2 linked regions of the Anatilimnocola floriformis genome follow. The main gene of each other region encodes a partner of the protein of the gene in region 2 in a complex. Links are inferred from orthologs where the notes say so. Each region holds a gene or a part of one and is shown on either strand. Other genes may lie near its edges.

Evidence for each region. The genes of interacting proteins can lie anywhere in the genome.
Region 1: the proteins of hisH (region 2) and hisF are in contact, whole or in part, in a crystal structure (PDB 6RU0), measured with the Thermotoga maritima proteins. The link is inferred for Anatilimnocola floriformis from one-to-one orthologs. Residues at the interface, in WP_004080484.1 of Thermotoga maritima: Asn15, Arg18, Arg22, Arg117, Leu118, Pro119, His120, Met121, Gly122, Trp123, Asn124, Asn134, Gly135, Tyr136, Tyr138, Val140, Tyr158, Glu180, Lys181, Ser182, Ser183, Lys184, Ile185; in WP_004080486.1 of Thermotoga maritima: Met1, Leu2, Ala3, Arg5, Ser40, Glu41, Asp45, Glu46, Ala70, Glu71, Ile73, Asp74, Ile75, Pro76, Phe77, Asp98, Lys99, Ser122, Gln123, Glu161, Thr195, Leu196, Asn247, Arg249, Glu251.

What each region holds. Positions count from the first base shown.
Region 1 is NZ_JAMLFW010000002.1:280,930-286,400, reverse strand. What follows is about bases 1-2,844. They hold hisF (imidazole glycerol phosphate synthase subunit HisF), read left to right. Parts: upstream 1-921; coding sequence 922-1,767; downstream 1,768-2,844. Other genes in these bases: M9Q49_RS25855 (type IV pilus twitching motility protein PilT), read left to right, coding at 1,832-2,844; M9Q49_RS25865 (hypothetical protein), read right to left, coding at 107-559; M9Q49_RS25870 (SIS domain-containing protein), read right to left, coding at 1-50. Outside these bases: more of M9Q49_RS25855, read left to right, coding at 2,845-3,022; M9Q49_RS25850 (ATPase, T2SS/T4P/T4SS family), read left to right, coding at 3,022-4,845; M9Q49_RS25845 (hypothetical protein), read left to right, coding at 4,937-5,471.
Region 2 is NZ_JAMLFW010000001.1:6,190,110-6,198,289, reverse strand. Bases 2,255-5,180 are described here. They hold hisH (imidazole glycerol phosphate synthase subunit HisH), read left to right. Parts: upstream 2,255-3,365; coding sequence 3,366-3,995; downstream 3,996-5,180. Other genes in these bases: M9Q49_RS24560 (hypothetical protein), read left to right, coding at 4,994-5,180; M9Q49_RS24565 (hypothetical protein), read left to right, coding at 3,996-4,814; M9Q49_RS24575 (hypothetical protein), read left to right, coding at 2,880-3,206; M9Q49_RS24580 (hypothetical protein), read left to right, coding at 2,649-2,840; M9Q49_RS35545 (RNA recognition motif domain-containing protein), read left to right, coding at 2,255-2,410. Outside these bases: M9Q49_RS24595 (sugar phosphate isomerase/epimerase family protein), read right to left, coding at 345-1,313; M9Q49_RS24590 (hypothetical protein), read right to left, coding at 1,367-1,525; more of M9Q49_RS35545, read left to right, coding at 2,027-2,254; more of M9Q49_RS24560, read left to right, coding at 5,181-6,034; rpmA (50S ribosomal protein L27), read left to right, coding at 6,164-6,415; M9Q49_RS24545 (type III pantothenate kinase), read left to right, coding at 7,676-8,180. UniProt on the Escherichia coli protein: IGPS catalyzes the conversion of PRFAR and glutamine to IGP, AICAR and glutamate. The HisH subunit catalyzes the hydrolysis of glutamine to glutamate and ammonia as part of the synthesis of IGP and AICAR.

The sequences.
Region 1 (5,471 bases), on a different replicon or contig from region 2:
GTTTGGAGACGTTCGAGATACGCGGGAAGGTCGAGCGTGGCGCCGAGCATGGGAGGTTAAGCAAAGATGGTTAGCAAAGAACGTGATAAAAGTCGGCCCTAAAAACTCACTGAGATAGCTTGTGGAACTCGCCGTTGGGTAAAACCAGCTCGGCATTTATGAGCCGTGGATTTTCTCCGTTTGGCTCCAACTTGCCGACGACCAAGCCTTCGCCTTTGTCCCCCTTCACTTTGAACGCCGAATCACGACCGGCGTGGCGGGCCTTGTTCTTTTCCACTTCCTGAACCAGGCCCGTGATCGTCCACTCACATTGGGTCATGTTCCCGATGTGCTCTTGCACGACCGGGTCGGCTTGCAATTGCGGCTGGATCTTTGGGGTGAGAACATTGCCGATCTGGCCAAAGCCATACACGCCGAGTCCGATGCAGCCTGCACAGCTCAGAAGTAAAACGCCGCCCACGCCCAGGAGCACATACAGCAGCGTGTTCGATTTTTTCGGAGTGGTGGGCTGCGTCGACGAAGCAGCGTAGGGATTGGGGCTGTTGGGGTCGAACGACATGTTGTTATTTCCTTCCAGGATCCTGGAGTTAAAGAACCCGAGCGCGAAGCTGGAAGTCATGATAGCGGCCGACCGCAGGCCATGGGAGCAGGCGGCGGGCGGCTAAAAGTGCTTGTCGTTGTCCAGGCACTCCACAGCGTTCGTCGGGCAGAGCGGAGCCAAGCTGAAGATTACGTTAGCGTGTGACCGCCGGTGTGCAGCGAGGAAAACGGCGAACCCGCGGAGCCCAGCGCGAGTCATTGCGTTGACCCTTGCCATGTCAGTGTTTAGAGTAGGTTTTTGAGCCAGATTCTGCCTGGGTCTTTGTCGGCAGTGCTCGCGGCTCACTTTTCGCCAGCTAATCTACAGTCAGCCGATCGTGCATGCTCGCTAAACGTGTCATTCCCTGTCTTGATGTCAAGCTTGGCCGGGTCGTAAAGGGAACGAACTTCCTGCAGCTGCGCGACGCCGGCGATCCCGTCGAAGTGGCCCGCCGTTACGAACAAGAAGGCGCCGATGAGCTCGTCTTCCTCGATATCACGGCCAGCCATGAAGAGCGCGGCATCATGCTCGATGTCGTTCGCCGGACGGCAGAACAAGTCTTCATGCCGCTAACCGTTGGCGGCGGCATTCGCACGCTGGAAGACATTCGCGCCCTGCTCAACGCCGGCAGTGATAAGGTCTCGATCAACTCGGCAGCTTGCAAGGACCCGGAGTTTGTCCGGGCCGCGGCCAAGCGGTTTGGCAATCAGTGCATTGTGGTCAACATCGACCCGAAGCGCGTGCCGCGGCCAGGAGTCGAGAGACGAGAGTCGAGAGACGGGGGAAATGCAGGCCCTCACCTCGCGTCTCCCGCCTCTCGCCTCCCTGCTTCCGATTGCATCTGGGAAGTCCACATCAACGGCGGCCGCACTCCCACGGGGCTCGAAGCGGTCGCGTGGGCCAAAGAAGTTGAAGCGCTTGGCGCCGGCGAGATCGTTCTGACCAGCATGGATTGCGACGGCACTAAGGACGGCTACGATTTGGAAATTACGCGGGCCGTGAGCGATGCGGTGTCGATTCCCGTCGTGGCCAGCGGCGGCGCGGGTAAGCCCGAGCACCTCGCCGATGCCATCACCATCGGCCGGGCCGATGCGGCGCTCGCGGCGAGCATCTTCCACTTCGGTGAGTACACGATTCGTCAGACAAAAGAAATCATGGCCGGGCGCGGAGTGCCGGTGAGGTTGTAGCAGGCTACGACGGACTTGGCGAACGCCAGGCTTCGGAACGAACAGAACAGAGAGGATATTCGAAATGAGCCATTCACCAACGCCCGCACCTTCCGGTCCACCGGCTGCCGCACCGTCGATCGATGACCTGATCAAAAAAATGTCGGTCGAGACGCATGATCTCGAAGTCGACAAGTTCTTTCGCGCGCTGGTCAAGTTCGAGGGCTCCGACTTGCACATGAAGGTCGGTCGGCCGCCGATGATCCGTGTTCGCAACGAACTGCGGCCGCTGAATCATCCGAATATCGAGCGGATCGAAATGGCCAAGCTCCTCGTGCCGATGATGAACGACCGCAATCGTCGCATCTATGACGATGAAGGCGGCGCCGACTTTTCGCACAGCTGCGATGTCGACGGCGTGCGGTGGCGGTTCCGCGTGAACTTGCTGCAGCAGAACGGCTGCATGGGTATGGTCGCGCGTCGTATTAGCAACAAGATTCCGAACTTCGAAGGTCTCTTTCTGCCGCCGTCGATCGAGCAATTGTGCTTTTACGATCAAGGGATGGTGCTGCTCGCCGGCGTGACCGGTTCTGGTAAGTCGACGACGATCGCATCGATGTTGGACTTCATCAACCGCCGCGAGCGCGTGCACATTCTGACGCTCGAGGACCCGATCGAATTCATCTTTTCCGAAGACAAGGCGCTGATCAATCAGCGCGAAGTGGGCTTCGATGTGAAGGACTTCAAGATCGGCATGAAGCACGCGGTCCGCGAAGATCCCGACATCATGCTCGTGGGCGAAATGCGTGATGAAGAAACGTTCATGACGGCCATTCACGCCGCCGAAACGGGCCACTTGGTGTTTGGAACGATCCACGCCAGCTCGGCTCCGTCGACCATCGGTCGTATTCTCGACTTGTTCCCCGAAGCGATGCACAAAGCGATTCGTTCGGCCATCGCCTTCAATATGAAGGGGATCGTCGCGCAGAAGTTGCTGAAAAGCATCAAGCCCGGCGTGCCGCGCGTGCCGACCTGCGAGATCATGCTCTTCAACGCGATCATCAAGAAGATCGTGCTCGAGTCGCAAGACAACAAGCTGGCCGATGCCATCCGCATTGGTGCGGCCGACGGCATGCAAGATTTCACCATGAGTTTGAAGCAACTGATTGACGACAACTTGATCGACCGGCCGACGGCCTTTGAAGTGGCTCCCAACCCGGACGCTTTGAAGATGGCCCTCAAAGGCATTAACGTGTCGCAGCCTGGGATTATTTAATGATTCGCACCTTGATGTCCCGCGCTCTGCCCTGTGCCGGAGCTGCGCTGATCGTGTTGATTGGCGTCGGCCTCGCGCACGCGCAACCGCCCGAATATGTGACCGGCCTGCCAGGTCCGCACGAACTCAACCGTGGTCCTGGTTTCAACCTGGCCATTTGGAAGGTCGTGTTCCTGCTGATCACGTTTTTTATGTGGGCCTTTACGACCGACTGGATGGGTCGCGATACGCACGAGCTCGGCAAGAGCATCGGCATGCCCGCCGAAGTTTGGAACCCGATCGCGGTGTTCACATTTTTGGGTGTGTTCATCGTCTCGATGCTCATCCCGATCTTTCTGGTCGGATATTTCCTGATTTTAACGGCTTATCTCGCGCCGCTGATTACTTACATTGTGCTGCGCAATCAGAAGGTGACCAACGAGCGCAAGGTGCTCACGCCCGATCACTTGAAGCGGACGCTGCAGAACATCGGCCGTGGCAATAAAGGGCCGGTCGAGGAAAAGCAGCCCTGGGAACTCGGCCCTGCGGTCGACCTGCAAGCGGTTGGCAAAGATGCCAATGCGAACCAGGCCAACATGATCGAAGCGCGGCAAACGACCGGTTACGTGCCGACGAAAAAGCTGATCGCCGACGCGCTCGAAAATCGAGCTGAAAAGCTGATGCTCGATTTCACCGCCGAAGCCGTGGCGGTGAAGTACTACGTCGACGGCGTATGGCACAACGGTTCGCCGAAGATTCACGACAAGGAGCCGATGAATCGCGCCTGGGGCGATCTCATGCTCTTCGTGCTGAAGAAGGTCGCGGGACTCAACCCCGCCGATCGCCGCAACAAGCAGGACGGCAAACTCAAGGTCGAATACGGCGGCAGCAAGTACGACACGCAACTCACGACGCAAGGCACGCCGACCGGCGAACGAGCGATCGTCACGTTCCTGCTCATCACCAAGGTGGTTCGCTCGCTCGAAGACCTCGGCATGCGCGACAAGCAGCGCGATCAGCTCAAGGAAATCTTGGGCATGGGGAACACGGGCATCGTGGCCTTTGCGTCGATGCCCGGCGATGGTTTGACCAATTACTGGGTCGCCGCATTGAAAGCCACCGACCGGCTGTTGCGCGACTTTGTCTCGATTGACGATCCGGCGACTAAAGAGCCCGATATCGAAAATGTCAATCCAACGGTGCTGGCCGCCGGTGAGACGGTCGAAGGAGTGATGCCCAAAATCCTCCTCAAGCAACCCGAAGTGATCTGCGTGCCGCACGTGAAGAGCGGCACGGTGCTCGATATTCTGGTGATCCAAGCCGAAGATCAAAACCGGCTGGGAATTGTCAGCCTGCGCGGCAAAGATGCGCCCGATGCCCTGCTGCGATTGCTCGCGCTCAAGCCCGAGATGCCAGGCTTTGCCAAGCAGATGAAGGCGGTGCTGTTCACGCGGTTGATTCGCAAGTTGTGCGACAGCTGCAAGCAAGCCATTCCGCTGGAACCCGCCATGGCGCAAAAGTTGGGCATTCCGCCGGGCCGCGTCGAGAAGATCTACCGCGAATATCAGCCGCCGACGCCGGAACAACTGGCGACGATGAAGAAGCACGAAATTCCGCCCACCTGCCCCAAGTGCCGCGGCATTGGCTACTTCGGCCGGACGGCGATTTTCGAAATGCTGGTGCTCGACGATCGCGTCAAGCAAGCGCTCGTTCAGCAACCGAAGCTGGAAGTCATCAAGCAAGTCGCTCGTCAGGCAGGCAATCGTTCGCTGCAAGAAGAAGCCATCTTGCTGGTGGCGCTGGGCATTACATCGATTCCTGAAGTGCAACGCGTTTTGAAATAGTGAATTTGTAGCCACGCTCGCCAGAGCGTGGGTCAGGTACGCTCGATTCATCCCACGCTCTGGCGAGCGTGGCTACAAAGCTGAACCAATCATGTACATGTTATTAGTCCTATTCACCGTCTTCGCGCTGACTGCCGGCGTGTTGTGGATGCACGGCTTGTGGAGCAATGCCCTCACGCTCATCAGCTTGATTCTGGCCATGCTGATGGCTACCAACTTTTTCGAGCCGGTGGCCGCACTGGCCGATTCGTACTTCCCCTCGGGAACGTATTTTCTGGATGCGGTTTCGCTGTGGGTATTGTTCCTGGCTTTCTTCGGCGCGTTCCGAGGCATCACCGATGCCCTGTCGAAGACGCATGTGAAGTTCATTCTGCCCGTCGAAATGGCGGGACGTTCCATCCTCGCTCTGTGGTGCGGCTGGCTGATGGTTTGCTTCGTGGCGTTCTCGCTCCACATGGCGCCGCTCAATAGTGCCACGCCGCTGGGTGCTTGGACTAATCCGATGGAGCCCACGTTTCTCGGTTTCGCTCCCGACCGGATGTGGCTCGGGTTCATGCAGCAGAACTCGCGCGGCTATTTGTCCCGCGGCAAGTTCTCGTCGTTGCCCACGCATCCCAACGATGCGC
Region 2 (8,180 bases):
GAAATCGCGGGGGTGATATTTCGTTATATCTTGAGTGTGATATTGCAGCCACAAATCGTCGCAAGCTGTTGTCTGGAAAGTCGTTGGGGAGCGTTTTGGAAATTGCATTCCCTGTTATAAAAGAGCCCCTTGGAATGAGGGGGTTGGTGGTTGATGCCGAGGTGAATTGTGGGTAGTTGGCGGGCGGGCGATGGGAATGGAGAGAGGGAGTTAGGTCGATTTGGGTTGACGTAACTTTGCGCAGGAGAAGTCTAGTTGCGGGTTAGCCCCTCACCCCGGCCCTCTCCCCGGAGTACTGAGGAGAGGGAGTGAGGAAGAGACGTCGCCTGAAGGCGGGACTACAGTTAAGCAAAATGCTCGGCGATTTTGCGGCGTAGGAAGGCCAGCGACTCGGCCATTTCACCCATGCCGTTCATGCCGTCTTCGATGCTGATCCAGCCGGTGTAATGGTGTTGGGCGAGAATGCGGAAGATCGTGTCGTAGTCGTTCAAGCCGCGGCCAGTCACGCCGTGGCGGAGGTTCGGCGAGTAGCCGAGTGTGCCGTCGTTTTGCTTCAGCTCGGCGAGGGTCGTGCCCTCGGCGAGGAAGCGATCGCTGGCGTGCATGCTGACGACGCGGTCGGCGATGTGCCGCAGCAGGTCGAGCGGGTCATCGCCGGCGACGATGGCGTTCGACGGGTCGTACTGCACGCCGAAGTGCTTGCGCTCGGAGATCGCGGAGACGAGTTCGAGGAAGACGTCCTGCTTCTGCGCGAATTCGGGATACTTCCAAAAGCCGTCTTTGTAATGGTTCTCGATGCCGAGAATCACGTCGTGTTCACGGGCGATGGGAATCAACTGCTCGATGCATTCGACGACCCAGCCGATTCCTTGTTGGCGGGCGACCTCGGGATAGCGCTGGCCGCTCAGCACGCGACAAACAGCGCCGGCACCGCCAAGGCGTTTCGTTACTTCGATCAGTTGGATATGTTTGTCGACGGCCCGTTTTCGCGCGTCCGCATCAGGATTGGTGAAGTCGGGCGAGCAGCAGAGCATCGGCATTCGTCGGCCGGTGGCTTCGATGGCAGCGCCGACGGAGTCGAGATAGGCGGGCTCGAGGCTGCGGAAAAAGCCGTCGTACATCTCGAGGCCGTCGGCATCGAGTTGCCGCGATTGCTCGATCCATTCAAAGACCGTCATCGTCGGCTGCGGGCCGGCGATTTGTTCGAGATAGCACTTGGGGAAAGCAGAGATGCGGGGTTGCATGAATGAGTAGGTCGGCAGTGCAGTGCCGGACGAATGCGGGTGTGTGAGCGCGAAGGCGCGGGAACGCATTTGTCTGGCACTGAAGTGCCTGACCTACACAGGATACAAAGAAACGGGGCGAGTTACTTCGGCAACTTATACTTCGCCTTGAACACGCCGTCGGCCCGTTGTTGCGAGCATTGCGGATGTTCGCCCGATTTGCTGTACGAAGCTTTGCCGCAGACGGGGCACAGATTGGGGATCAGGGCGCGAAAGACAGGCGTTGGCTTTTTCTCACTCACAACAGTTCTCCCGATCGGCGGCAGCGAGTTCGGCGCGGCGCCAGGACTTCAAGGGGCTGTGTGAATGGGCACGCTCTGAGTGAGCTGCGCGGCATGGCGTGGCGAAGACCAGTCAATGCCAGGCGGTTCTTAGTCTTCCAAGCCAAGAGGTTGCGAAATGTAGCGCCGAAAACCGAATTTTTGCGGCGTTTGACATCTGGAATGATGACTTCAGTCTCCCTCACCCAGGCTGACAGCACAACTTGCAAATGAGTTTGCGGCGAATTATTCCCGAAATCGGTCCTGGGAAATGGCAATTGTGCTGGGCAGCGGCTTCCGGGGCTGCTACAAACGGGGTAGTCGGTCTGACGACCAAAGCGCTGCGGGCCATTTTCTGTCCTTGTTCGCCGCCCCTTGCTTCGCCCTTCCCACTTGGCGGACCACCACGCTGGTTCTCTTTCTTTTGGCCCAGAAAGCACTTCGAAGGGCCCTCGTTAGGTTTGCAGGAATTGTATTGTGGCAATGCGTTTGTATGTCGGTAATCTCAGCTACAGCACCACCAATGAATCGCTCGAACAACTGTTCAGCGAATTCGGTCAGGTGAAGAGCGCCCAAGTGGTCATGGATCGCGACACCGGTCGCAGCAAGGGTTTCGGCTTCGTCGAAATGTCGGATAACAGCCAGGCCCAGGCTGCGATCAACGGCCTCAACTCGAAGGACGTCGATGGACGTTCGTTGACCGTCAACGAAGCTCGCCCGCGTGAAGAACGCAGTGGCGGCGGCGGTGGTGGTTACGGTGGTGGCGGCGGCGGCCGTGGTGGTCGCGGTGGCGGTGGCGGCGGCTACGGTGGTGGTGGCGGCGGTGGCGGCGGCTACGGTGGTGGCGGCGGCGGTCGTCGTTACTAAATCGACTGCTGTCGACATCGACTACGGTCGACGATCAATACTCGACTTCGGTCGACGATAAACACGTTTTGATAACCGAGAACGCAGCCCTGGCTGCGTTCTCTTCTTCTTTCGCGCTCCGAAAGTAACTATGCCCCAAAAAAGACGCGCTCCGCAGCCGAATAAACGACAACAGGCGACTCGCCCACCGTCCGACACTCGCCGACATTCACTGGCTTCCATCATTCCGTCTGAGCCCGTGGCTCCCACGGTTTACGGCAAGGCCATCATCATCGCCGAAGACTCCGCGAAGAAGACCTTTCACTTTCACGGCGGTGCGTGGGTCGAATATCCCGAATCGATCGCCGAGTGCCGTCGGACTTGCCTGGTGAAGGAACTGCCGCAAAAGCTGAACAACATGACGCGCTACGAAGTGCGCCGCCCCGAGTAACTTTGGCTGACCCGAGGCTTTCGTACTGCGCGGTGAACCATGGAATTCTTGAAGCGACTCCAGAATTGGTTCAGCCGCGCCGGTCGCGACGAAAATCTCATGAGCAAGGCCATGACCCTGGCCAACGAAAAGCAGCCTGAGGAAGCGATCAAACTCTACACCGAGCTAATGCGCTCGACGACGGCCAGCAGCGAAACGAAAGCCCGGGCCCTTTTCAATCGCGCCCTGGCTCATTCTTCTCGCAAGGACGACACGCAAGCTGTCGCCGATCTCAAGCAGTTGACCGCGATGACCGACATTCCCGAAAACGTTCGGAATGCCGCCCGCACGCAGTTGGTTCGCATTCAAAATCGCAGTGTGGCTTAGTTGCCGTTTGCACTCGCATAAATCGCAGCTACGGCGGCGAACCTGGCGAGCGAGCGAAGTGTCCCAAGGTTGCAGCCAATCTGCGCGCGAGTAAAATTTGTCGGTAAGCGAGTCGCGCCGTGGCTCGCAATGTTTCGGCACTAACAAAGAAAGCTTCGCATGAGCCGCGTGGCCATCATCGATTACCAGATGGGGAATTTGCGGAGCGTGCAGAAGGGCTTTGAACGCGTCGGCGTCGCTGCCGAAATCGTCGCCGATCCGCGGCAAATTGGCCCGGCCGACAAAATCGTCCTTCCCGGCGTTGGCGCGTTTGGCGATGCGATTGCCGAGCTCCGCCGCCGCGACTTTGTGCCGCTCATTCGCGACGCCGTTGCCGCGAATCAGCCGTTTTTGGGCATTTGCCTTGGTTTGCAGATGCTCTTTGATGTGGGCTACGAGGGTGGTGAGCACGAAGGGCTCGGCATTCTTCGCGGCAAGGTGCAGCGATTCGATCTGCCGCACGAATTCAAAGTGCCGCACATGGGCTGGAACAAAGGCCGCATCTTGCAGCCCGCGCCGGTGCTGAGCGAAACGGCTCAGGACACGTTTTTCTACTTCGTCCACTCGTACTACGTGGCGCCCGAAGATCGCAACATCGTCGCCATCGAAGCCGATTACGGCGGTCCGTTCTGCGCTGCGGTGTGGAAGGACAATCTCTTTGCCACGCAGTTTCACCCGGAAAAGAGCCAAGCCGACGGACTGAAATTGCTGAAGAATTTTGCCGCGTTGCCAGTTGCGGCGGCAGTTTAAATGACGAGCACGGCAATTCCGGCGCGATTGCAGCAGATGTTGCAAAGCTCGCTGCAACATGTTGGCAGCGAGCAGGAACGGCAGGAACTTTCGGCCGTTGTGCTCGCGGTTGCCGACGCGGCGTGGCGCGGCTGGATTGGTCAGCGCACAGCGGAAGATAATCGCCAAGAGCACGAATTTGTGGTGCTCGACAATTTTCTCCGCATCGCTGCAGGGGAACCGCTGACGACGACGGACAAGCGCGCGGGCATTGCGTTCGTGTTCTTTCACGACGCTGCGTTCATTCATCGCATCACTGAACTTGAGATTCGCGCCGCAGCCGATGAAGCAAGTCGTGTGCGGCTGCTGGGACTCAAAGCCCAACAGCGCGAACGGCACATGGCCGAAGGAGCGGCGAATGCGCGCGAGGTTTTGCCCACGGTGACTTCTGGCGGTCAGCCACTTTTGAATGCCACCGAGATCGAGCGGTGTGCAGATTTGATCGCCCGGCATGACGCGTGGAAACTTGGTCAGCCTTGGCCCTTGAGTGACGACCGGTTGGCGCTGGCCTGCGTCGAAGCCGACGCGCTGTGGCCGCTCCATCCGCTGGGCGTCTTGGCCGATCTGGAACGTCCGACCGAAACCGGCGTCCCGACCGGCGACTCTGGCGATCCGCAGCAATGGCAACGACTGGTGGCCAACAGCAGCGTGACCCTGCGGGAGTTCCGCACCAATTGGGATCACCTGCCGGCGGACAAGTGTTACGGCGAGACGATCTTCCGCACGGCGGTGGGGCAGGAGATTTATCGGAGTTGGGCGGAATTTTGGCGGTTGGGCTGAGGTCGCCATGAACCCGGCCGGAGGGTCGTAGCGAATATCGGGAATAGGCAGGCGGTGGCGCGACGAATCGTTGAGTTGCCCACGGTTCGAAAAATGGCGTTTGCTAGGAGTTCGCCCAGGCGGGAACTATACTAAACGGCTGCATTTTTGTTTCTGGCGGAATGTCGTCGATGGTCCCTATGAAAAACCTTCGCTTTGCCTTGGCTTGCCTGGCATTTCTCGTGCTGGGAATCGCGTTGCTGCAGGTTCCTGCGCTGGCTCAGCAGCGGCGTCTTGCGCCGGGCGTGCTCACGACCATTCCGCCGGCCCCCGAAGACGTCGAAATGTTCAGCGGGCCGCGGCCACTCGTCGAAGTGCTCGCGATTCCCGATCTCGACTACAAGCCCAATCTAAGCCCCAAGAGCAACACCGCTTTTGAACGGGCCAAGGTCAGCATTCTGCGGCGAACGATTTGGAACCTCGAGTTCTCGTTCAAGCCGTTCCGCATGGTCGAAGTCGAAATGCCCCAAGCCAACGGCAAGATTCAGAAGAAGCTGATTTGGTACATGGTTTATAAGGTGAAGAACAACGGCGGACATTGGAAGCCGGCTAAGAAGCCACTCGAACCTAAATTCAACCGCCCACATGAAGTGGAAGGAAAGGAAACGACGAACACGATCAATGTGCTCGGTAAGGAAACCGACGAGTTGCGGTTCTTTCCGCACTTTGTGCTCGATGCGGTCGAGTTCAACAAGCAATATCTCGATCGGGTCATTCCCGCCGCGATGGGGCCGATTCGGGCCCGCGAGTTTCCCGGCGACAACAAGACGCCGCTGTACGATTCGCAGTCGATCACCGAAGTGGCCATTCCCGTCAGCACGCCCGATTCGGACAAGAGCGTGTGGGGCGTCGTGATGTGGGAAGATGTCGATCCGCGGACCGATTACTTCAGCATCTACATTCAAGGACTGACGAACGCCTATCAATACGAAGATCCAGCCGGCAAGTTCAAGGCCGGCGATGTCCCCGGCAGTGCTCGCCAGACGAGCCTGAAGACGCTGCGGCTGAACTTTTGGCGGCCTGGCGATGCCATCGCCGAGAACGAAGGGGAAGTTCGCTACGGCATGCGGATCGATGCCGATGCCGCCGAGCAAGCTAAGGTGTTTGGCCTGTTCAAAGCCAACGAGCGACTCGACTCGGAATGGATCTATCGGCCTCTTTTGGGCTCAAAAGCGCCTTGATCACGGAGCGTCGGTCCGGTAAACTCTTGGATTCCCCGGCTTTTAGTGCCGTTGTCACGATCTGCGTGGCTAGTCACTGGTCGGCCTATCTCTTAGCAGTTTAACGGTTTACGTCGCAGGATTTTCGTCATGGCACATAAGAAGGGTCAAGGCTCTACCAGCAACGGTCGCGATTCGAATCCGCAAATGCGCGGTGTGAAGAAGTTCGGCGGCGAAAAGGTAATTGCTGGTAATATTCTCGTTCGTCAGTGCGGCACGGTGTTCCGCGCCGGTCGCAACGTCGGCCAGGGCAAGGACTACACGCTGTTCGCTCTCGTCGAAGGCGTGGTCAAGTTCGATCAAGACAGCCGGCGCATCAACGTCGACGTCGCCACGAACTAACGTTCGTCACGTCGGTCTCTGATAGTGAAGCATGGAAGGCTCGCGCTAGCGCGGGCCTTTGTTTTTTGGGGTGTCCAAAATCCTCTACTCACTATTTTCTCCTCTCGACTTTCACTGGTGAACCACGAAAGTCGAGAGGAGATAGTTGCAAGTAGATTTTAGCTGGATGACGGTTCGGCTGAGAAAGTAAACGAGTGAGTGAGTTATGTTTGTCGACCGCGTTCAGATTGAAATCCAAGCCGGCAAGGGCGGCAACGGCTGCATGAGCTTTCGCCGCGAGAAGTACGTCCCGAAGGGTGGTCCCGACGGTGGCGATGGCGGCAAGGGTGGCAGCATCATCATTGTGGCCAAGGACGGCGTGAATAACCTCTCGGGGTTTTCGCACCAGAAGTTTTGGAAGGCCCCGAGTGGCGCCCACGGCAGCGGCTCGAACAAAGCGGGCAAAGACGGCCACGACATGATCCTGGAAGTGCCGACCGGCACCCTGATCATCGACGCCAAGAACGACTTCATCATTCGCGACATGACGACCGATGGCGACACCATCATCGCGGCCCGCGGCGGTGAAGCCGGCAAAGGAAACACGCGGTTCAAGACCTCGACCAATCGCGCTCCGCGCGATCATACGCCCGGCGGCGAAGGCGAAAAACGCGAGCTGCTGCTCGAGCTGAAGGTGATCGCCGATGTCGGCATCATCGGCATGCCGAACGCCGGTAAGAGCACGCTCCTGAGTCGCCTGACGAAGGCCCGGCCCGCGATTGCCGATTATCCGTTCACCACGAAGTTTCCCAACCTCGGCATGGTGCAGGTCAGCTTCGATCGGCACTTTGTGATGGCCGATATTCCCGGGCTGATCGAAGGCGCGAGCCACGGTGCTGGTCTCGGCCATGAGTTTCTCCGGCACATCGAACGGGCCGGCATTCTCGTCCATCTCGTCGAGCCATTTCCGGTCGATGGGAGCGATCCGATCTCGAATTACCGGGCCATTCGCGAAGAGTTGGTGCAATACGACGCTCGCCTCGGCGAACGGCCTGAGATTGTCGCCGTGACGAAGTGCGAGCTGCCGGAAGCGAATGAAATTCGCGATAAGCTGGCCGCGGAAATCGGTCAGCCAGTGCATCTCATCTCGGCCGTGACCGGCGAGAGCTTGAACCTGGTGATGCGGGCCGTGACCGAGGCCCTGGATGCCCGCGATGCGGCGGCACGTGAAGCTGCTGCTCGCGAAAACGCTCCCCAAGAAAGTGTCGCCCGGAGTGAGGCATGAGCCTGCCTAGCCGCAGCGAAGATTCGTTGCTGGCCGTCGACATTGGCAACAGCTTCGCCAAGCTCGGGCTGTTTCCGTCGGCGAACGTTGCCGCGGCGAACCTGCCGTCACCGACGGTTGTCTTTGATTTTGCGACCGCCGAGGGGCCGGCGGTTTCTTTGCTCGAAAATCTGCCGATCGAAACGCTTCGCTGGCGAGTGAGCAGCGTGAATCGCGCGGGCTTTCAAAAGCTGGCTCAGTTCGTTCGCCAGCACCGGCCCGCAGATGATTTTCAGCAGCTGAGCTACCGCGACCTGCCAATCGAAGTCCTGGTCGATGAGCCCGACAAAGTGGGACTCGATCGCCTGGCCGCTGCAGTGGCTGCCAATGTGCTGCGACCGTCGAACACGCCCGCCATCGTCGTGGGAGCTGGTACCGCCGTGACGGTGAACCTGATCAGCGAGACCGGCGCGTTCCTGGGCGGGACGATTCTGCCAGGCTTTCGCCTGTCGGCCGAAGCGC